Regions from separate parts of the Sanguibacter sp. Z1732 genome, predicted to be linked through region 2. Evidence: riboswitches for the same ligand, from Rfam matches in the RefSeq annotation. Region 2 holds a riboswitch; each other region holds the start of a gene.
What was found. A riboswitch is a leader RNA that binds a small molecule or an ion and turns the genes downstream of it on or off. The one in region 2 is predicted to bind cyclic di-AMP.
Positions count from the first base shown of each region.

Region 1: it holds a riboswitch for cyclic di-AMP, as region 2 does, so the genes downstream of both, ACRRRO_RS19375 (C40 family peptidase) here and ACRRRO_RS11615 (C40 family peptidase) in region 2, are expected to answer to the same signal.
Region 3: it holds a riboswitch for cyclic di-AMP, as region 2 does, so the genes downstream of both, ACRRRO_RS10760 (C40 family peptidase) here and ACRRRO_RS11615 (C40 family peptidase) in region 2, are expected to answer to the same signal.

Region 1 is NZ_CP194857.1:3,727,928-3,735,242, reverse strand. It holds gene ACRRRO_RS19390 (ISL3 family transposase) at 1-651, opposite strand, end outside; gene ACRRRO_RS19385 (response regulator) at 715-1,434, shown strand; gene ACRRRO_RS19380 (ATP-binding protein) at 1,431-2,561, shown strand; gene ACRRRO_RS19375 (C40 family peptidase) at 2,673-3,506, opposite strand; cyclic di-AMP (ydaO/yuaA leader) riboswitch at 3,507-3,656, opposite strand; gene ACRRRO_RS19370 (four-helix bundle copper-binding protein) at 3,885-4,286, shown strand; gene ACRRRO_RS19365 (CueP family metal-binding protein) at 4,508-5,083, shown strand; gene ACRRRO_RS19360 (heparan-alpha-glucosaminide N-acetyltransferase domain-containing protein) at 5,222-6,295, shown strand; gene ccsB (c-type cytochrome biogenesis protein CcsB) at 6,371-7,315, opposite strand, start outside.
Region 2 is NZ_CP194857.1:2,198,414-2,205,728, forward strand. It holds gene ACRRRO_RS11600 (MFS transporter) at 1-225, shown strand, start outside; gene serC (phosphoserine transaminase) at 406-1,518, opposite strand; gene ACRRRO_RS11610 (iron dependent repressor, metal binding and dimerization domain protein) at 1,697-2,392, shown strand; cyclic di-AMP (ydaO/yuaA leader) riboswitch at 2,762-2,931, shown strand; gene ACRRRO_RS11615 (C40 family peptidase) at 2,931-3,776, shown strand; gene ACRRRO_RS11620 (universal stress protein) at 4,004-4,951, shown strand; gene rocD (ornithine--oxo-acid transaminase) at 5,181-6,383, opposite strand; gene ddaH (dimethylargininase) at 6,416-7,297, opposite strand.
Region 3 is NZ_CP194857.1:2,012,689-2,020,003, forward strand. It holds gene ACRRRO_RS10740 (multicopper oxidase family protein) at 1-148, shown strand, start outside; partial or broken gene ACRRRO_RS10745 (heavy metal translocating P-type ATPase) at 489-2,793, shown strand; gene ACRRRO_RS10750 (heparan-alpha-glucosaminide N-acetyltransferase domain-containing protein) at 3,071-4,153, opposite strand; gene ACRRRO_RS10755 (CueP family metal-binding protein) at 4,203-4,619, opposite strand; cyclic di-AMP (ydaO/yuaA leader) riboswitch at 4,923-5,071, shown strand; partial or broken gene ACRRRO_RS10760 (C40 family peptidase) at 5,213-5,728, shown strand; gene ACRRRO_RS10765 (sensor histidine kinase) at 6,042-7,172, opposite strand; gene ACRRRO_RS10770 (winged helix-turn-helix domain-containing protein) at 7,169-7,315, opposite strand, start outside.

The sequences.
Region 1 (7,315 bases), 1.5 Mb from region 2:
GATCGCGCCGGTGTCCAGGTCGGTGAATACGACCGACCACGGCTCTACTCGCACCGTGGCCCCGATGTCGGCGTCTCGGACATAGCGCACCTTGCGGAAGCGGTGCTCATCGATCCCCAGCCGGCGCACCAGGCGCGAATCGGCGTGCCCGTCTACATCCAAGGTCTGGGTGGCCAGGCGCATCACTGTGGTCCACGACAACCCATGCTCCCCGGCCACCCCCAAGACCGCCCGCGGCTCGGTGCGCAGCGCCCCGGCCACCGTCGCAGCCAAGCGCGTAGTCACCCTGGCCCGGGCCGGCAACTCCTCGGTGACCTCGGTGAACGTGCCCCGCGGGCAAACCTGCTCGGCGCACAGGTATCGGCGCTTGCGCACCCGCACCACCACCGGCTGCCCGCCGCAACTGACGTCTCTGACCTGCTGGACCGGGCGCGAATGCACCCGGTTCGACATCACCCCACACGAGGGACACCCGTCCTCGCCGGCAGTGGTTTCGATCAGCACCACCCGCTGCCCATCGGCACGCCGCGAGGCGGTGATCACCCGGTAACCGGGCAGGTTGAACAGAATCGACGCAGCATCGCGCCGGTGCGTATCGTGGCACACAGGCTCGTGGTCCCTTCTCCAACTGGATGCTTTGACAACACCCATGTTGGATCAGGGCCACGAGCCCCTACCTCAACGGCACACCACGCTCAAAGTTGAAGAGCCGTCATGACTTCACTTGCTCATTCGGAAGTGAACCTGCCCCGGGTTCTGGTCGTCGATGACGAAGCCCCCTTGGCGCGATTGGTTGCGAACTATCTGGAGCGCGATGGCTTCGAGGTCCAGACCTGCGGGGACGGTGATGACGCGGTACAGCGTGCGCGACAGTGGCGCCCTGGGGTGGTGGTGCTGGACCTTGGTCTGCCCGGTCTCGATGGCATCGAGGTGTGCCGGAGGGTGCGGGTGTTTTCTGATTGCTACATCATCATGCTCACCGCTCGCGTGGAGGAGGTAGACAAACTTATCGGCCTGTCGGTGGGCGCCGATGATTATGTGACCAAGCCGTTCAGCGCGCGTGAGCTCGTTGCACGGGTGCGGGCGATGCTGCGTCGTCCGCGGCAGAACTCACCGGGCCACCATGGCGCAGTGGCGTCGTTCGGGCCATTGACCGTTGACGCTCTGGGGCGGGAAGTGTTCCTCGACGGAAAGAGTGTCCAATTGACGCGCACTGAGTTCGACGTCCTGGCAGCGCTGGCGGGGCGCCCGGACATGGTCTTTTCCCGGCGCCAACTCATCGAGACGGTGTGGGGGCCCAATTGGGTGGGCGATGACAACCTTGTCGATGTTCACATCGGGCATCTGCGGCGCAAACTCGGCGACAAGGCATCCGCGCCGAGGTTCGTCCGCACTGTGCGGGGGGTCGGCTACCGAATGGGGACGGGTTCATGAACAAGCGGCCGCGAAAACAGTGGGGGCTGGGTGCTCGGCTCCTGGCAGCGATCGTCGCGGTCCTGTTGGTGGCCGCCGGGACAGCATGGGCTGTGGCCTCGGTGATCGGGCCGATGATCTTCCACGATCACATGCTCATGGCCGAGCCCGCTGACTCCGAGGTCGTGGCGCACGCAAGGCAAGCCTTCACCGCGGCATGGACCCTGTCTCTGTCCCTGGCGCTCCTCGTCGCTCTCCTGACGTCAGTGCTGGTCAGCATTTTCCTTACTCGACGCATCACCATGGCGTTAGAACGCCTCCGCCAAGCAGCAGCGAAGGTCGCCAGCGGTGACTACAACGTCCATGTGCCAGCGGTCCGCATGGGTGCGCAGTTCGATGACCTCGCCGGCGCGTTCAACACCATGGCCACCGACCTTGGTGGGATCGAACAGACCCGCACTCGCATGTTGGGCGACCTGGCTCATGAATTGCGCACCCCGGTGGCGACGCTGGATGGCTACCTCGAAGGGATTGTGGACGGTGTCGTGCCGGCTGATGAACCGACCATAGTCATGCTGCGTGAGCAGGTGGCACGACTTGCCCGTCTGGCCCAGGACATGGCCCTGGTGACTGCCGCTAGCGAGGGACGCTTAGAAATGCGATGGCAGCTGGTGCGGGTCGGTGACCTGCTCGAAGACGCCGCAGCACAGGCAAGCGTGAAGTGCACTAGCAAGGACATTGACCTGGCGATCGTGGCCACAAGGTCAGAACGCCAGGCGGTCATCACCGCCGACCCTGACCGGCTCGGGCAGGTCTTGACAAATTTGCTGGACAACGCCGTGCGGCACACCCCCAAGGGAGGTCAGGTCCAGTTGGGCGCCGACCGGATTGGATCGCGCCTGCGTTTGTGGGTGCAGGACAATGGCAGCGGAATAGCCGCCGAGCATCTGCCCCACCTGTTCGAGCGCTTCTACCGTGCCGATGCTGCTCGTGACCGCGCGCACGGAGGGTCGGGGATCGGCCTTGCCATCAGCCACTCCATCGCCCAGGCCCATGCGGGCAGTGTGAGAGCGGACAGCGCGGGGCTTGGCCACGGCGCGGTGTTCACTATCGAACTGCCGTTAAGTCGTCAGCATTCACAGGCTTGATATCAACTCCAATGGGCACCTCAAGGGATGCGTCCTCGTCGGCACCCACAGCACGAGCATCGGCCCGCCCCTGGGGCAGGGCGGGCCGATGCAGAGTGCTGAGATCTGCGGTCAGAGCACGCGGATGAACGTGGGGTTGTTATGGAAGATGGGTCCCTCGTACAGCGCGGTGCCGGGGTTTCGGGCGGCGATGTTGTTGCCATTGCCGGTGTAGATGCCCACGTGACCGGGCCACGCCACCAGATCGCCGGGCTGGGCTTCGGCTGCCGAGACGATGCGTCCGGCGCCCGCCTGGGCACCGGATGTCCGAGGCAGGCTTACCCCGAATTGGGCGAAGACGTAGGCGGTGAAGCCCGAGCAATCAAAGCCCGCCGGGGTGGAGCCGCCCCACACATACGGGGTGCCTACATAGCGGCGGGCGACGTCCACGACCGCAGAACCGGAAGAGGTGCTTGCGACCTGCTCGCTGGACCCGCCCGAGCCTTCCCCGGCCTGCTCCTCGGCCTGCTGCTCCGGCTGTTGAGCCGGCTGCTCGGTGCGCTGCCCGGTGCGGGAGGCCGGGGCGGCGTCCTGGGTGGGGCGCTGCGGCGCGGTGATGACCGGCTCTGGCGGCGGGGGAGGGGGCGGGGCTTCGGAGGAGACCTCGGCGGCGGCGAAGTCCCAGGCGATGTCTGCATCGACCGAGACGGTCGGTGAGGTGGTCACCTTGTCGAGGTCGGCGTCGAGCACCACGTTGGCCAGGGAGCCAACGCCGGAACTCGAACTCGACACCTGGGGGAGGGCTACAGCGCTGGAGGCGCCCATGGTGAGCGCCAAGCCGGAGGAGGCAAAGACGGCCAGCGCCCGTCTGCCGGTGGTCCCAGTGACTGCGTGACCAAGAACGGTCAGTGGGGTGGAGGGGCGGCAGGCCGCGCGGTGTCGGGCGCCGGTTGTTGGTTCAGTCAATTCGGTTCTCCAGTTCGCCTACGAGGTCAGTTGTCGGGTTCGGGTTGGAGATTCACCCGGTCTCACCTGGCTTCCCAGGCGGGACTTCACCCCTAGGTGCTCGCGCACCGACGGTTGGGTCCCCCGCCCCTGCCACGGCGTTGATCGGTGACCACGGTGCGGTGGCAGGGTTCGGCGTCCGCTTGTGGGCTTCCCGCACGGCGGGAGCAAGAGTGACAGTACATACCGCAAATCCTCAGATCACGGTTTGATCACGGGATTACCGGAATACTTCATCAAACCTTCATCGTCACACCCCGCCTCGCCGGCTGCATGCCTGCCGCTGCTGTCGTAACGTCGAGAGCCAATGCTGTGATGGTTATCGAAACGGGAGCGACAATGAGAACCGCAGAGATGATGGATACCCACCCTGCCCAGATCACTCTGGACCGGGATCTACTGGCCCGAACGATCGATGCCCTCGTGGCCTGTTCCCAGGCGTGTACCGCCTGCGCAGACGCTTGTCTGAGCGAGGAAATGGTTGCCGAGTTGCGCACGTGCATACGTACCAACCTGGACTGCGCCGACATCTGCGATGCCACGGCCCGCATGCTGTCCCGACAAACCGGTCATGACGCTAACCTCATCCGTGCTCAGTTGCAGGCCTGCGCCCAGGCTTGTCAGTCCTGCGGCGATGAGTGCGCCCGTCACGCACAGGCCCATGACCATTGCCGCATCTGCGCAGAGGCGTGCCGAGCCTGCGAGGAAGCCTGCAACGAACTCCTCGCCACCATCAGTTGACAGGGCTACTTGCGCCCGCGCCGGCCCAGAACGGCCTGCTGGGGCGATTCAAATAGGCGCCGCAGGAAGGCTCCGCCTGGGTCCGGGACGAAAGACCTAAACTCTCGGCAGCAGCAGTTGCCTACGATGACCCAGTTGATCGGCAAGAATCCTTGGTAAGTATGACCTGCTGCCGTGCTGGTCAGAAGATGCGCCGGGACTGATAGGACAGGTGGAAGAACGTGAAAAGAATTGCGGCGATCGTCGGGGCGCTGGTGCTGATCCTCGCCGGCTGCTCCTCGGCGGATCCGGCCTCCGAGCCAACCACCGAGGGTGATGAAGCCGAGTTCCTCGCCACCCATGACCTGGCCGGCATGGAGGTCGCGGAGATGATCGACCACCTCGATCGACTCGGTGGGCCCGAACGCCCCACCGACTACATGGCCTCCATCCGAGCCGATGAACTGATGTTCTCCGATGGGCAGCAAGAACTTACCCTGCCCATGCCCGAGGACCGTTTCTACCTCTCCGTAGCCCCCTACGTGAACCAGACTCACGAGTGCTTCTACCACAGCCTGACCACATGCCAGGGTGAGCTGACCGACGAGGACCTCCAGGTGCGGATCCTCGACGATGCAACAGGCGAGGTGCTCATCGATGAAGAGGTGACGACCTATGCGAACGGCTTCGCCGGCTTCTGGTTGCCGCGCGATGTCCAGGGCACCATTGAGGTTCACTATGACGGCCTGACCGGGTCAGCCGACTTCTCCACCACCGACGAGGGCGCGACCTGCCTCACCACCCTCCAACTGACGTAGGAACGCCCGGGCCGGCCGCGGAGGGGCTCAGAGGGCCTCGCACCTAGTCGGCCCAGGGTCCCTTCACCGGGTCGACATGACACTTGGATGGGCGCGGTCACAACCTGTGCCAGGGCGGAGCAGCAGGATGGCGCATCGGTGAGCGCGGCGCACACGGCAGGCGCCTCCCCGGATGCCAGCGCACCCCATGGCCGGGTCACCGGGCTGGACGCGGCACGGGCGCTGGCCATCGTGGGCATGGTCGCGGTCAACATCGGTCCGCTGTATGACGACGGCATTGCTGGGCTCGTCATGCGGTTGCCGCACGGGCGGGCCTCATTGTTGTTCGTGCTGCTGGCCGGGATCGGGTACTCGTTGCTGACCCGGCGAGCCCGTGACGGTGGCGCGCTGCCGTGGGGGCAGGTGTTGTGGCGGACGGTTCTGCTGAGCCTGATCGGGTTGAGTACTCAGTTAGCGGGTCATGGCTCTGATGTCATCCTGACCACCTATGCGGTGCTCTTCCTCGTGGGACTGGTGGTGGTGCGGGCACCGTCCGGGCTGCTGCTGACCGCCTCGATCGTGGCAGTTGCCGCTGGGCCACTGGTGTGGCTGGGTGTCCAACTGCGAACCGGTGAGGTCTTCGACCGCGAGCCTGCCACGATGCTGGACGCGCCGGGGCAGATCGTGGCCTCGACACTGCTGACCGGGCCCTACCCGGTGATCACCTGGCTCGCGCCGTTCCTATTCGGGATGTGGCTAGGCCGGTTGCGGCTGCACGACCGGTGGGTCCAGATACGGCTGACTGTGGCGGCAGTGGTGCTGACCTTGATTGCCGAACTCGGCTCCCGGGTGCTGGAAGTGTTCCTGGGGCGGCCCGGTAGAGAGCCGGCTGTGGACTGGTTCCTCTCGGCGGCGGCGCATTCGCAGATGCCGTTGTGGCTGATCCGGGGCAGCGCCTCGGCCGTGGCGGTGCTGGCCCTGACACTATTGGTGCTGCCTTACCTGGGCCGCTTTGGTTGGCCGCTGGTGGCCACGGGGCAGTTGGCGCTGACGGTGTATGTGGTCCACTTGTTCGCCATCGCGCAGGTGGTGCGTCCCGGGCCGCAGACCGCCCAGGACGGTCTGGCCATCACCGCGGTGATGGCACTGGTGCTGGTAGGAGCGGCGGTGGCCTGGCGGCACTTCTTCTCCCGCGGCCCACTGGAGGCAGCGTTGCGGCTGTGGCGCCGGTGACGAACTGGCCCCTCGTCACTGACCCGCCATGTCACCGCCATTGGCCCCTACCCGACGAACGCAGTTGTTGCCCGCTCAGACCCCGGCGTAGGAGTGCAGGGAGTTGATGAAAATGTTCACGCCGTAGTAGTTGAACATCAGTGCCGCGAACCCGGCCAGGGAGAAGTAGGCGAAGGCCTTCTTGCTCCAGCCGGTGGTCAGCCGCACGTGGCAGTATGCGGCATAGATGATCCACACCATCAGCGAGACGACCTCCTTGGGGTCCCAGCCCCACGCCCGGCCCCAGGCGTACTCGGCCCAGATCGATCCGGTGATGAGCACGAAGGTCCAGCCCACTAGGCCCACGGCGTTCAGCCGGTAGGACAATCGCTCCAGGGTCTCCTCTGCGGGGAAGGCGTCCAACAGCCGGGACCAGAACGTGGGCCGGGCCGGCAACGTCTGTGGCTCCTGTCCGCCCAGGTCCATCGATGCGACTTCACCCTCGGTGGGCTGTGCCTCCTGCGCCACCAGCGTGGCACCCCGGGTGCCGTCGGCGCCTGCGCTAGCACTGCCCGTGCGAGCACCGTGCGCACCGCTACGGCCCTCGACACCGCGGCCGCCTAACGGCTGCCGCCTTGATCCGCCGGACTGGGCATGCTCGGCTTCCCGCCGTCGTTCGTCACCTCCACGCACCAGTTGCAGCACTGACAGTGCTGCGCCCACGCAGAACAACGCGGTCGCCAGCGAGGCAACCGATACGTGGATCACCAGCCAGTAGGACTGCAGTGCCGGCTGCACCCCGTCGGCGACGGTGTACAGCAGCGTGATAGCAATGAGCAGCGCGACCACGTTGATCAGCAAGACCAGCGTCCCCAGGTAACGGACATCCTTGTGCCGGTTGACCACCATGAACACCACCATGGTGAACATCGTCGACATCAGGGTGAACTCATACATGTCCGCCCACGGCACCCGCTCGGCGGCGATCGCGCGCAGCACCACTGCCCCGACGTGAAAGATCAGCCCGAGCCAACTGGTGCT
Region 2 (7,315 bases):
AACTGGGGCGCCCGCTGGGCGATCGGCATCGGTGCGATCGCCGCCATCCTGGTGGCGGGGATCGCCGCTCTGTGGACCGTGAAGCGGGAGGACGTGCGGGTGCGTTACCGCCTCCGGCAGCGTCCGCACCTGCTGGTGCAGAACCGCCACGAGCAACTCGACGCCGCGCGGGCCCGCGAGGAACTCAGGACCCAGGAGGGCGTGAACGCCGGCAGCGCCGCCTGACCGGGGGGCTGACCAGCACCGCCTGCCCAGCGTCGCCTGCCCGGCCGGCTGACCAGCACCGCCCTCAGCCTCCTGGCGCTCCTGCGGGAGCGCCGGGTCAGCGGACCTGGACCACCACTTTCCCGAGCGCGCGGCCGGCGCCCACGTACGTCAGCGAAGAGGCGCACTGGACCGAAGCGACTACAGACGCTCGACGACGTAATCCAGGCAGGCGGTCAGCGCTGCGGCATCCTCGGGGGTCACCGAGGGGTAGGTGCCGATCCGCAACTGGTTGCGCCCGAGTTTGCGATAGGGCTCGGTGTCGACGATGCCGTTGTTGCGCAGCACCCTCGCCAGCACCGCGGCATCGATGCTCTCCTCGAAGTCGATCGTGACCACCACCGGCGAGCGGTGTGCCGGGTCGGCCACGAAGGGGGTGGCGAAGTCACGCTCGGTGGTCCACTGGTACAGCAGCTGGGAGGACTGCGCGGTGCGCGCCGCGGCGAAGTCCAGGCCGCCCTGGTCGTTCAACCAGTCGACCTGCTCGGCCAACAGCACCAGGGTGGCGATCGCCGGGGTGTTCACGGTCTGGTCCTGCCGGGAGTTGGCCAGCGCCGCGGGAAGGGACAACGACGCCGGCGCCCAGCGCTGACCCAGTTCCTCGACCCGCTCGATCGCGGCCGGGGACAACAGGGCCAGCCACAGGCCGCCGTCGGAGCCCAGGGCCTTCTGTGGGGCGAAGTAGTAGGCGTCGGTCTGGCTCACGTCCACCTCCACCCCACCCGCGGCCGAGGTGCCGTCGACGAGCATCAGGGCACCGTCGTCGTCGACCCTTCTGACCGGGGTGAGGGTGCCGGTGGAGGTCTCGTTGTGGACCCAGCAGTAGGCATCGATCCCCGCAGCGGCCTCGGGGGAGCGGGTGCTGCCGGGTTCGGCGGTGAGGATCTGCGGGTCGGCCAGGAACGGTGCGCCGCTCGCGGCGGCGGCGAACTTGGCGCCGAACTCCCCGGCCCGGACGTGCTGGGAGCGGGTGCGGATCAATCCGAAGGTGGCCGCGTCCCAGAACATCGAGGCGCCACCGTTGCCCAGGGCCACCTCGTACCCCTCGGGGAGGTTGAACAGGGCAGCGAGACCCTCCCGGACGCGGCCGACCAGGGAGCGCACCGGGGGCTGACGGTGGGAGGTGCCCAGCAGCGTGGTGCCCAGGGCGGCCAGCGCCTGGCTCTGCTCCGGCCTGATGCGCGCGGGACCGGAGCCGAACCGGCCGTCCGCGGGACGGATCGAGGCCGGGATGGCGATCGCGGGATCGTTCATGGGCACGATCATCGCAGGTCCGCCGGCCTCGCCAGGAGCGCTGCGGCGCGCGGCCGGCCGGCCCTGGGCGGGAGAGTTGCCGGCAGGGCGCGCAGGAGGTGCGGCGCACCCGGTCCGGAGCCGGACGCCGGGCACTAGGCTGACGGGAGGAATGCGGCGACCACCAAGGGGCAGGCACGTGAGCGACCTGATCGACACCACGGAGATGTATCTCAAGACCGTGTTCGAACTGATCGAGGACGGCGTGGTGCCCCTGCGCGCCCGGATCGCGGAGCGTCTGGGTCACTCCGGGCCCACCGTGTCCCAGACGGTGGCGCGCATGGAACGGGACGGCCTGATGGTGGTCTCCGGTGACCGGCACCTGGAACTGACCGATGAGGGCCTGCGGCGGGCCACCCAGGTGATGCGCAAGCACCGCCTGGCCGAACGGCTGCTGACCGATGTGATCAAACTCGACTGGCCCTACGTGCACGAAGAGGCCTGCCGGTGGGAGCACGTGATGAGCGAGCGGGTGGAGCAGCAGTTGCTCGAACTGCTCGAGCGCCCGCGGGAGGATCCCTACGGCAACACCATCCCCGGCCCCGCCGAGATCGGGCAGCCCGTCGCCGCCGGTGTCGCCGAACTGCCCGGTACGTCCCTGAGCACCGCTATCACCGCCGATCCGGCCCACTACACGCTGGTGCGGATCGGGGAGCCGCTGCAGGTGGATGTGGAGCTGCTGACCGAGTTCGAGCGCGTCGGGTTGGTGCCCGGGGTGGGCTTCCGCGCCCAGACCGACGGCGCAGCGGTAGACCTGACCGTGAACGGACAGAGTCTGGAGCTCACCGAGGACACCGTGGGGCACCTGTTCGTCAGCGCCGCCGAGCCGGGGTGATCCGGTGCCCGTAGCGGGTGTCCGTGTGACGCCCGCGTGCGTTCGGGACGGGGCGCCGGAGGGCCCGCCGGCAGGTGCTCGGTGCCGTGGATCTAGCACAGCCGCAGCCCGCGCGCTCGCTGGGCGGGTCACGAGAGCGGCGTCCTGCATGTGGCGCAGTCCACATTGTGGCGATGACACAGCGTCTCGTCGATCGCGCCGTTGCCTCGGAATTCCACCATTTTCTGGGACGTAGGCGCCAGGGGCAGATCCTGTGAACCATTTCACAGAACCAATTGTGACCGGAATGTGACTTTTGCCGGGTGCGTCGGGTAACGTCAGCCGTGCTCGTCGTCCCCTCCATCGATGAGTACCCGCAGGCGGCGCCGAACCCTGTCACCGCCAGCAGGTCCCGACAGACGCAATTGACAGGGACGGGGGACCCAACCTTTGGTGCGCGAGCACCTAGGGGTGAAGTCCCACCTGGTTCGCCAGGTAAGACCGGGTGAATCTCCAACCCGAACCCGACAGCTCACCCCGTAGGCGCGTGGAGAAGATTTTGACTCAACGCACAACCGGAGCCCGCCACCGCGCAGCGTGCCGGCCCTCCACCCCCCTGACCGCTTTCGGCACCACAGTGGCCGGCACCACCGGTCGTCGTGCACTGGCCGTAGTTGCTTCCTCCGGACTGGCGCTGACCATGGGCGCCTCCACCGCGGCCGCTGCCCCCCAGGTGTCCAACTCCGCTTCCGGCCTCGGTTCGCTGGCCAACGTGGTGCTCGATGGTGACCGCGACTCCGTCAGCACCTCGCCGACCATCTCGGTCGACGCCGACACCGACTGGTCCTTCACCGCGGCCGTGGTGAGTTCCGAGGCCCCGCCACCACCTCCGCCCCCACCGCCCCCGCCGGCGGCGACCACGCAGCGGCCCACCGCGGCCACCGCCCCGGCGGCCCGCACCGGCAACCGCACCGCCGCTCCGGCTCAGGAGGAGACGCAGCAGGCGGAGGAGCAGCAGGCCGAGGAGCCCGCGAGCGAATCCACGCAGAGCGCCGCACCCGCGTCCGGTTCCGGCTCTGCCGTGGTGAACCTGGCCCGCCGGTACACGGGCACCCCGTACGTGTACGGCGGTAGCACTCCGGCCGGGTTCGACTGCTCCGGCTTCACCGCCTACGTGTACGCCCAGTTCGGTGTCTCCCTGCCCCGGTCGTCCTCGGCCCAGCGCAACGCCGGCCGTGTGGTCTCGGCTTCTGAGGCGCGGCCCGGCGACCTGGTCTGGTGGCCCGGACACGTGGGCATCTACACCGGCAACGGCCAGCACATCGCGGCTCGCAACCCCAGTTCACCCCTGCACGAGGGCCCGATCTGGAACTCGAGCCCCACGTTCATCCGTGTGATGGGCTGACCGGCACACGCACCACTCACAACGGCTCGTCCCGCATCGGGGCGGGCCGTTGTGCTGTGCGCACCGGTGCGTCGTGTACCTGCGTGCCCGTGCGGAGAGGTGCTGGCACAGGCACCGATGAACAGCTCCGATGAGACAGCTATAAGATTTTCCGGCGACATGCCCCGCAACCGTCAGGCTTGTAGCACAATGGTCAAGATCAGCCCAAAAAACGGGGGTAGACCGGTATGGAACGCGAACCCACGATCCTCGTCGGAGTCGACGGATCAGCCGCCAGCCTGAACGCACTGGACTGGGCGTTGGCCCACGCCGGAAAGTCGGGTTGGAACCTGCACCTGGTGTGTGCCTACGCGCTGCCCACCTTCGCCGCCGGAACCATCGACGGCGGGTATGCCACCCTGGACGACACCGCCATCCGCGACGGCGCGCAAGCGGTCCTGGACGAGGCCCTCACCCGCTGTGAGGGCGTGGGTGTGCAGGTGACCAGCGCCCTGGAGACCGGCGACGCGGCCGGAGTGTTGGTGGACCTGTCCGCCCAGGTGCGCCTCGCCGTCGTCGGCACCCGGGGCCGGTCCGGATTCGCCGAACGGATCCTGGGCACCGTCTCCTCGGCGCTACCGGCCCACTCCCACTGCCCCACCGTGGTGGTGCCGCACCGGGAGGGCGAGGACGACGAGGACGCCGGTCTGCCGTTGCCGGTGCGCCGGATCGTGGTGGGCGTGGACGGGTCGGACTCGGCCAAACTCGCCCTGAACGTGGCCATCGACGAGGCCGAACGGTGGGAGGCGGAACTGACCGCCGTGGTCGGTGTGCCGATGGGCGCCGGCGCCGGCCTGCTGGGCTGGCTGCCCTCCGGGGTGGACCGGGAGACCCTGCTGGCCGACGTCAAGACCGGCCTGGACGTCACGGTGGACCGGGCCAGTCAGGGTCGTTCGGTGCAGGTGCGCCGGCACGCCCTGGATGGCACCGGAGCGGCGCTGCTGTCGGAGTTCTCCACCGCGGTGGACCTGGTGGTGGTCGGCTCGCGCGGCCGCGGCGGCTTCACCGGGATGCTGCTGGGCTCCACGTCCCAGACCGTGCTGCATCACTCCCGTTGCCCGGTCATGGTGGTGCCCACCAGCAGCACCGACGATCCCGAGGACCACGCCTTCAACTGGAAGCGGCGCCGGCACTAAGCCGCCAGCCCGCCACCCCACGGCGCCCACCCGGCCCCCGCGGCACCCCCACCCCCACCCCACCCCCAACCCGTCCCTGCGGCGGCGAGGGCGAGCGTGAGCGTCGAGGGCGAGCCTTGGGGGACTCGCCTTCGGCTGGGAGGCTCGCCCTCGGCGGCGGCGGCTATGGCGGCGGCGGAGGCGGGGTGGCGACGGCGGTGGCGTTGGGGTGGCGACGGCGGCGGGGGGGCTACCGGGCGCTGCGCAGCACCCGGCCCAGGGTGTCCATGAGGCGGTCCAGGTCCGACTCGGTCACCGTCAGCGGCGGGGCGAAGCGGATGGTGTTGTCGTGGGTCTCCTTGGCCAGGATGCCCTCGGCGGCCAGCCGCTCACTGACCTCACGCCCGGACAGAGACACCACGTCCAGGCCCATCCACAAGCCGATCACCCGGGCGTCGGTGGCCAGCCCGTCGGCAACCAGATCCTTGGCCGGGCCCTCCAGCCTCGGACCGAGGTCGCGCGCCCGGGCCTGGAACTCACCCGTGGCCAGCAGTTCCGTCACCGCGATCCCCACCGCACACGCCAACGGGTTGCCGCCGAAGGTGGACCCGTGCGTACCGGCGGTCATCACACCGAGCACATCGGCCCGGCCCACCACCGCAGAGACCGGCACGATTCCACCACCGAGGGCCTTGCCCAGCGTGGTCAGGTCCGCGCGCACGCCGAACAGCTCCTGGGTGAGGGTGGCCCCGGTGCGGCCGAGGCCGGACTGGATCTCATCGAGCACCAGCAGTGTGTTCGTCTCATCGCAAGCCGCGCGCACCTGCTCCAGGTAGCCCTCCGGCGGGATCATCACCCCGTTCTCGCCCTGGACCGGCTCCAGCAGCACGGCCACGGTGTCCGGCGTGATCGCCGCGCGCACCGAGGCGGCGTCACCGTAGGGCACGACGACGAAGCCCGGGGTGTAGGGACCGAATCCTTCCCGGGCAGCCGGGTCGGTGGAGGCGGAGATGATCGTGGTGGTGCGGCCGTGGAAGGCGCCGTCGGCCACGATGATCTCGGCCCGGTCGGCCGGCACGCCCTTGACCTCATACCCCCACTTGCGGGCGGTCTTGATCGCGGTCTCCACCGCCTCGGCGCCGGTGTTCATCGGGAGCAGCATCTCGGTGCCGGTCAACTCCGTGACCGCGCCGGCGAACCGCTCCAGATGCTCATGGCTCACCGCCCTGGAGGTCAGGGTGAGCCGGTCCAACTGGTCCTTGGCGGCCCGGACCAGGTGCGGGTGGCGGTGACCGAAGTTCAGCGCCGAGTACCCGGCCAGGCAGTCCAGGTACTCCCGGCCGCTGGTGTCGGTGACCATCGCGCCCTCGGCGGTGGCCAGCTCCACCTCCAGCGGGTGATAGTTCGGCGCCAGCGGTCCGGGTGCGTTCGTGGTGTGGGGGTTGTTCGTCATCGTGCGACCTCCTCGTCGGTGACTCGCGGGAATCACTGGGCTGCGCCGTCGTCGGCCTCACCCGGGCGCAGGGCGCCCAGGGCGGGTAGTGCGCTCGCGGCTGCGTCGTCGTCGGCCTTGGTTGAACTCCGCAGGATCAGGGTGCAGCACTTGGCGCCGCCACCGCCCTTGAGCAGTTCGGAGGTGTCCACCGCGATCGGCTCCAATCCGCGCTCGCGGGCCTGCGCGGCCAGGTTTGTCGCTCCCGGTGCGTGCACCACGTGGGTACCGTCGCTGACGGCGTTCAGGCCCAGGGCCTGGGCGTCGGCGTCGCCGGCCACGATCGCCTCGGGGAACATGCGCTGCAGCACCCGCTGGGAGCCGGGGGAGAAGGCGGGCGGGTAGTAGGCGATCAGGTCATCGCGCAGGATGGTCAGTGCGGTGTCGAGGTGGTAAAAGCGCGGGTCCACCAGTTGCAGCGAGATCACCGGGCGGCCGAAGACCTCCTGGGCTTCGGAGTGCGCGGCGGCGGAGGTGCGAAAACCGGTCCCGGCCAGGATGTACCCGTTGGTGCACAGCAGGTCCCCCTCGCCCTCGTTGGTCTCGGCGGCCTCGACGGGAGTGAACCCGGCCCGGCCCAACCAGTCCAGGTACGCCGGGGCTTCGCCGGCGCGCTCGTTGTGCCGGAACCTGGCGGAGTAGGCGATGCCGCCGATCACGGTGGCACCGTTGGCGGCGTAGACCATGTCCGGGTACTGCGGCAGCGGGTCGATCACGTCGACGGTGTGCCCCAGGTCCGCATAGGTGCGGCGCAGCGTGTCCCACTGGCTCATCGCGCGGTCGACGTCGGTGGAGACCTTGGCGTTCATCCAGGGGTTGATCTCGTAGGAGACCGTGAAGTGCGTGGGTGGGCACATCAGATAGTGAGCGGGCATCGATGCTCCTTCGGTTCG
Region 3 (7,315 bases), 190 kb from region 2:
GACCTGGCGGGATGTCGTCAACGTCCCCGCCAACGGCCGGGTCCGGACGCTGGTGGACTTCACCCACCACCCGGGCCGCAGCGTGTACCACTGCCACATCCTCGACCACGAGGATGCCGGGATGATGGCAGTGGTCGACACCCGCTGAACCCGACGGCCACACGAGCGCATGGCCCCATTCCGAGGAGCCGACGAGCATCACCCAGAAATCGTGACCGCCCACATCCGCATGACGGCGAAGGTGAACGCCAGGAGCGCCCGCGGCGGACCCGGAGAGCACCGGCAGCCAGCGGCACCATGGCGGGCGGTGCCGCAGAACCAGCCCGCGTCCCTCGGCCGAGCAGCGCTCGAGGGTCCACGCCACCATGAAGAACCAATGAAGATCCCTGCCCGCTGCGGTCAGATCGGGAATGGAAAACTTCTCGCCTGCCTTACTGCTGACGAGATACCCTCTAGGGGTATATGGAGCAATGGAATGAGGGGTTGCCATGGGTACGCCATCAAGTCACGACCACGCAGGCCCCCGGCCACGCGACGGCCAGGAGCACACCGCGCACGCCGACCACGACTCGGCTTACGGTGTCGCGGCCGGGTATGAGGCCACGCACGGGCAGGCGTTGCCCACTGAGGGCGGGGGTGTCACCGACCCGCTGACCGCTGCGGGGCACGACTCGGCCGCGGACCACGGGCACGACAGCGGGCACGACGCGCACGCCGGCCACGGAGGGCACGGCGGTCATGGCGACCACGTGGCCATGTTCCGTCGCCTGTTCTGGGTCATGCTGGCCCTGGCGGTGCCCACGGTGCTGCTCAACGGGATGTTCGCCGACCTGCTCGGCTACGCGCTGCCCGACCTGCCGGGTGTGGAGGCGGTCTCCCCGGTGCTGGGTACCGTGATCTACCTGTGGGGCGGGCGCCCCTTCCTCACTGGCGCGATCGGTGAGCTGCGCACCCGCAGACCGGGGATGATGCTGCTCATCGGGATGGCGATCACCGTCGCCTTCGTCGCGTCCCTGGGGGCCAGCCTGGGGCTGTTCACCCACGAACTGGACTTCTGGTGGGAGTTGGCGCTGCTCGTCGTCATCATGCTGCTCGGACACTGGCTGGAGATGCGCTCCCTGGCGCAGACGTCCTCCGCCCTCGACTCCCTGGCCGCGCTGCTGCCCGACGAGGCCGAACGGGTGGAAGGGGACTAGGTCATCACGGTCTCCCCCGCCGAGTTGCGACTCGGTGACGTGGTAGTCGTCCGCCCGGGCGGACGAGTGCCGGCCGATGGTGAGGTCGTGGACGGCGGCGCGGACGTCGATGAGTCGATGATCACCGGTGAGTCGCGGCCGCTGCTGCGCACCGTGGGAGACCACGTCGTGGCTGGCACCGTCGCGACCGACAACGCCTTACGGGTTCGAGTGTCGGCCGTGGGGGAGGACACCGCCCTTGCCGGCATCCAGCGGCTCGTGGCCGAGGCGCAAGCCTCCACCAGCCGCGCCCAGCTCCTCGCGGACAAGGCCGCCGGGTGGCTGTTCTGGTACGCGCTCATCGCCGCCGCAATCACCGCCGTGGTGTGGATGTCCCTCGGGGTTCCGGACAGCGCACTGGTCCGGGCGATCACCGTCCTGGTCATCGCCTGCCCCCACGCTCTGGGCCTGGCGATCCCACTCGTCGTGTCCATCTCCACCGAACGCGCTGCCCGCGGCGGCGTCCTGGTCAAGGACCGCGGCGCCCTGGAGCGGATGCGCGTGGTCGACACCGTGCTCTTCGACAAGACCGGCACCCTGACCAAGGGCGAGCCGGCCCTCACCGACGTCACGAGCACCGGAGCGTATGAGGTGGAGGAACTGCTGCGCCTGGCGGCGGCCGCCGAGGCCGAGAGTGAGCACCCGCTTGCCCGCGCAGTTCTCGCCGCGGTCCGAGACCGCGGGCTGCAGGTTCCGTCGGCCGCCAACTTCAGGGCGGCGACGGCCGTGGGGGTACGCGCCACCGTCGAGGGCCGCGAGGTCCAGGTCGGCGGGCCTGCGCTGCTCTCCCAGTACGGCGCCGAGCCGCTGGCCGCGACAGCGTCCTGGGCACAGTCCGGTGCCACCGTCCTGCACGTTCTCGTCGACGGCCAGGTGGCCGGTGCCCTCGCCCTGGCCGATGAGGTCCGCGAGGAGTCACGGCAGGCGATCGATGCCCTGCACCAGTTGGGCATCCGGGTCGTCATGATCACCGGTGACGCCGAGCCGGTGGCCCGGGCTGTGGGCGCCGAACTGGGCGTCGACCAGGTCTTCGCCCAGGTGCGCCCGGAGGACAAAGAGCGAGAAGGTCGCCCAGCTGCAGCAGGAGGGCCGTATCGTCGCCATGGTCGGGGACGGCGTCAACGACGCCCCGGCGCTGGCTCAGGCAGACGTCGGGATCGCGATCGGAGCGGGCACCGACGTGGCGATCGCCTCCGCCGGCGTCATCCTGGCGTCTGACGACCCCCGGTCGGTGCTGTCGGTCATCCAGCTCTCCCGTGCCGGGTACCGGAAGATGAAGCAGAACCTGTGGTGGGCTGCCGGCTACAACATCGCGGCCGTGCCCCTGGCCGCAGGTGTGCTGGCCCCGGTCGGGTTCGTCCTACCCATGTCGGTCGGCGCGCTCCTCATGTCCCTGTCGACCATTGTCGTGGCGCTCAACGCCCAACTGTTGCGCCGCCTGGACCTCAGCCCCGAGACCAGCACCGCCGCGGCGCACGGCGCACCTCGGGTTCCTTCCGCCGACGGCTCACGGGCTACTGGGGATCGCGAGGACGTGGTTGGGGCGCATCGTCACTGACGCGGCCAGGGTGTGCCATGCACCGGGCGATCCTGCTGCCCTACGGCCTGCCGACGGGGGTGGAAACCTGCGCTGTAGTCCTACTGGCTGGTGATCCACGTATCCGCGTCAGCGCCGGCCACTGGTTGGTGAGGTGATCTCGCTTGGCCTGGGCGCCGAAGAGCCGCAGGCGACGTCCCGGCCCACCTGCTGGTCCGTGCTGCTGGACGACTTCCCCGCCGGGGCGACCCTGCAGCGGTTGTCCTATCGGCTCAACGCCGTCGGCCTGGTGGCGAGTTCATCGCCGCCGGCGCAGCCGCACCCGCAACAATGCCTCCAGCGGCCCGCGGGAGAAGAAGTGCCGCCAGCCCACCGCTGCGCCTATCAGCACCAGGGCCATCACCGCCGTGGTGACCAGACCCGCCGGCGCGGTCCCCGGGCCGGGACGCACTACCTCCGCGATGCCGAACAGGTGCACCACATACACGGTCAGCGCCAACTGACCCGTGGCCACCAGCGGCCAACCGAAGCGGCCCAGGTACGGCAAAACCAGAAGTGTCAGGCCCAGCACCGCCACGGCCGAGGCACTGCCCCGGATCAGCCACAACGGCATCTGCGAATGTGCGGCCGCCGAAAGGAACCAGTCCACACCGGGCTCCCCATCCGGCCGCCCCAGGAACGCTTCCAACGCCCGGGAGCCGAGTTCGGCAAGCAGGGTCAGCACCACTCCGGCCACAGTCAGCCGTATCTGGACGCACCGGTCTTGCAGGCGCAACCTGCCCAGCCACATCCCGAACAGGAACGGCCCGAGCCAGGTGATCACCGGGTACGGCCCGGTCAGGAATGTCGAGGCCACGATCTGCCCGGGCGCATCCAGTAGCGTGGCGGGCTCCCGGTCGAAGACCTCACCGGTTCTGAGTTGGACACCCAGCCACACCAGTGGTCCAGCGGCAGTTGCCGCGATCGAGGCGGTCAGCAGCAGCCATGAGGGGGCCCGCACCACCACCAGTCCCACGAGAAACAGCACCGCATAGGTGGTCAAGATCACCTTGGCGCCATGACCCGCCAACTGAGTGCTCAGCCCGATCAGGCTCAGCAGAACCGTCCGCCACAACACCTGCCCCCAGGGTGGCGCGGCACCGTCGCGGGCCCGGCGGGTCAGGAACGAGTACCCGATCCCGGCCAGCAGCACGAACAACAATGAAGCCCGCCCGTGCGGCAGCCGCATGACCAGCCCGGCGATGCCATCGTCATAGAGCGGACCGACGTTGACCGCGAGCATGCCCAGGATGGCCAGCGCCCGCGCCGCGTCCAGTCCGATGACGCGGCTATGGGGTGCGGCGGCTTGCCCGGCGTCGCTAGCCGCGTGCGCCGCGCTCACCGGTGCGCCGTCCTGCTGCTCCGAGATTGGCACAGGTTGTGACCGCGACCTATATCAGTTGGAGGGTGGTGAGGCAGGTGGCGACCTCGTCGGTGGTGGAGAACTCGGCTGTACCCGTCAGGCCGTCATGGTTGACCTTGATGGTGCCCTGCAGATCGCGTGGCAACCAGAAGCCGGCGAAACCGTTCGCATAGGTCGCCAATTCTTCATCGATGAGCACTTCGGCCAGTTCCTGCTGCCCGTCGGAGAGCACCAGTTCATCGGGCCGGATGGAGGCGATGTAGTCGGTGGGGCGTTCCTTTCCACCGAGCCGGTCCAGGTGGTCGATCATCTCTGCGACCTCCATGCCGGCCAAGTCATGGGTGGCGAGGAACGCGGCTTCACCACCTCCGGCGGTGGGCTCGGAGGCCGGATCCAACGAGGAGCAGCCGGCGCGGATCAGCACCAGCGCCGCCATTCTTTTCATGTTCTTCCACCGTCCTAGTGGGGGTCATCCAGGCAACCACTGCGCCCGAGATTCTCGGCTTTTCGTCTCGAATCAGGTGCCTTCTGCAGCGCAGGCGGCAAGGTCTCGGCCGCCCCGACGCTACGACAGGAGCGGCGGGCGTGCAGTCGCCGAGGCGGGGGATGACGATGAAGGTTTGATGAAGCATTCGGTAATGCCGTGATCTAACCGTGATCTGAGGGTTCGCGGTATGTACTGTCACTCTTGCTCCCGCCGTGCGGGAAGCCCACAAGCGGACGCCGAACCCTGCCACCGCACCGTGGTCACCGATCAACGCCGTGGCAGGGGCGGGGGACCCAGCCGTCGGTGCGCGAGCACCTAGGGGTGAAGTCCCGCCTGGGGAGCCAGGCAGACCGGGTAAGTCTCCAATCCGAACCCGACAACTGACCTCGTAGGCGAACTGGAGAACCGAATTGACTGAACCAACAACCGGCGCCCGACACCGCGCGGCGTGCCGCCCCTCCACCCCACTGACCGTTTTCGCTGACTCAGTCACTGGGACCACCGGCAGACGGGCGCTGGCCGTCTTCGCCTCCTCCGGACTGGTGCTCACAATGGGCGCCTCCAGCGCTGCGGCCGTCCCCCAGGTGTCGAGTTCGAGTTTCGGGGCCGGCGCCCTGGCCAACGTGGTGCTCGACGCCGACGTCGACATCGATAAGGTGGTCACCTCACCAACCGTCACTGTCGATGAGGGCATCGACTGGCACGTCGCCGTCGCTGAGGTCTCCTCCGAAGCTCCACCCCCACCCCCACCCCCACCGCCAGCGCCTGTCATCACTGCGCCGGAGCGCCCCACCCCGCGTGCCGCTCCGGCCTCCCGCACCGGGCAGCGCACCGAGCAGCCGGCTCAACAGCAGGAGCAGCAGACCGAGGATTCCTCCTCCGGCGAATCAAGCGAGCAGACCGCGAGCACTGCCTCTGCCTCCGGTTCCGCGGTCGTGGACGTCGCCCGCCGCTACGTGGGCACCCCGTATGTGTGGGGCGGCTCTACCCCGGCGGGCTTTGATTGCTCGGGCTTCACCGCCTACGTCTTCGCCCAATTCGGGGTAAGCCTGCCTCGGACGTCCGGTGCCCAGGCGGGCGCCGGACGCATAGTCTCGGCAGCCGAGGCCCAGCCCGGCGATCTGGTGCGTGGCCCGGTCATGTGGGTATCTACACCGGCAACGGCGACAACATCGCCGCCCGAAACCCCGGTACCGCCCTGTACGAGGGCCCGATCTTCCATAGCAACCCCACGTTCATCCGCGTGCTCTGACCGCATATCTCAGTTGCGGCATCGGCCCGTCCGGCCCAGGGCGGGCCGATGCTCGTGCTGTGGCTGCGGATGAGGGCGCACCCTTTCCAGCGCGGCCACTGCCGAAGACGTGTGCGGTGGAGTCGGTCTCAGGCCTGCGAAGGCTGCCGACCCAAGGGCAGTTCGATGGTGAAGACGGCGCCGTGGCCAAGCCCGGTGCTGGCCGCTTCCATGCTGCCACCGTGGGCCTGGACGATGGAGCGGCTGATGGCAAGCCCGATTCCTGACCCTCCGTGCGCGCGGTCACGAGCCGCATCGGCACGGTAGAAGCGCTCGAACAGGTGGGGCAGGTGCTCGGCGGCTATCCCACCGCCGTTGTCCTGGACCCACAACCGCAGTCGCGATCCACTCCGGTTGGCACCCAATTGGACGTGACCTCCCGTTGGGGTGTGCCGCACGGCGTTGTCCAGCAGGTTGGTCAGGACCTGCCCGAGCCGGTCAGGGTCCGCGGTGATGACCGTCTGGCGTTCCGACTCCGTGGCCTCGATCGTCAGGTCAATGCCCTTGTCCGCGGACTTGACGCCTGCCTGTGTTGCGGCGTCCTGAAGCAGGTCACGGACCTGCAGCGGCTGCCACCGCATCTCCAAGCGGCCCTCGCTGGCGGTTGTCACGAGCGTTATGTCCTGGGCCAGCCGGGCAAGGCGTGCGACCGGCTCACGCAGCATGCCCATCGTCCGTTCACCGGCGGGCACGACACCGTCGACGATCCCTTCGAGGTAGCCATCCAGGGTCGCCACCGGGGTGCGCAGTTCATGGGCCAGGTCGCCCAGCATGCGGGTTCGGGTCTTTTCGATATGGCCTAGGTCAGTGGCCATGGTGTTGAACGCGGCGGCGAGGTCATCGAACTGCGCGCCCATGTGGACCGCTGGCACATGGACGTTGTAGTCACCGCTTGCGACCTGCACTGCTGCTTGTCGGACCCTTTCCAACGCCCTGGTGATGCGTCGAGTGACGAAGATGCTCACGAGCACCGACGACAGGAGAGCGACGAGGAGCGCCACGGAGAGGGACAGGGTCCATGCCGCGGTGAAGGCTTGCCGTGCGTGAGCCACGACCTCGGAGTCAGCGGGCTCGGCCATGAGCATGTGATCGTGGAAGATCATCGGCCCGATCATCGAAGCGACACCCCACGCTGTCCCGGCGGCCACCAAGAGGACCACGACGATCGCTGCCAGGAGCCGAGCGCCCAGTCCCCACTGTCTTGGCTGCCGCTTGTTCATGACCCGGTCCCCATTCGGTAGCCAACTCCACGTACGGTCCGGATGAACCTCGGCGCGGATGCCTTGTCGCCGAGTTTGCGTCGCAGATGTCCGATATGGACATCGACGAGGTTGTCATCGCCCACCCAATTGGGTCCCCATAC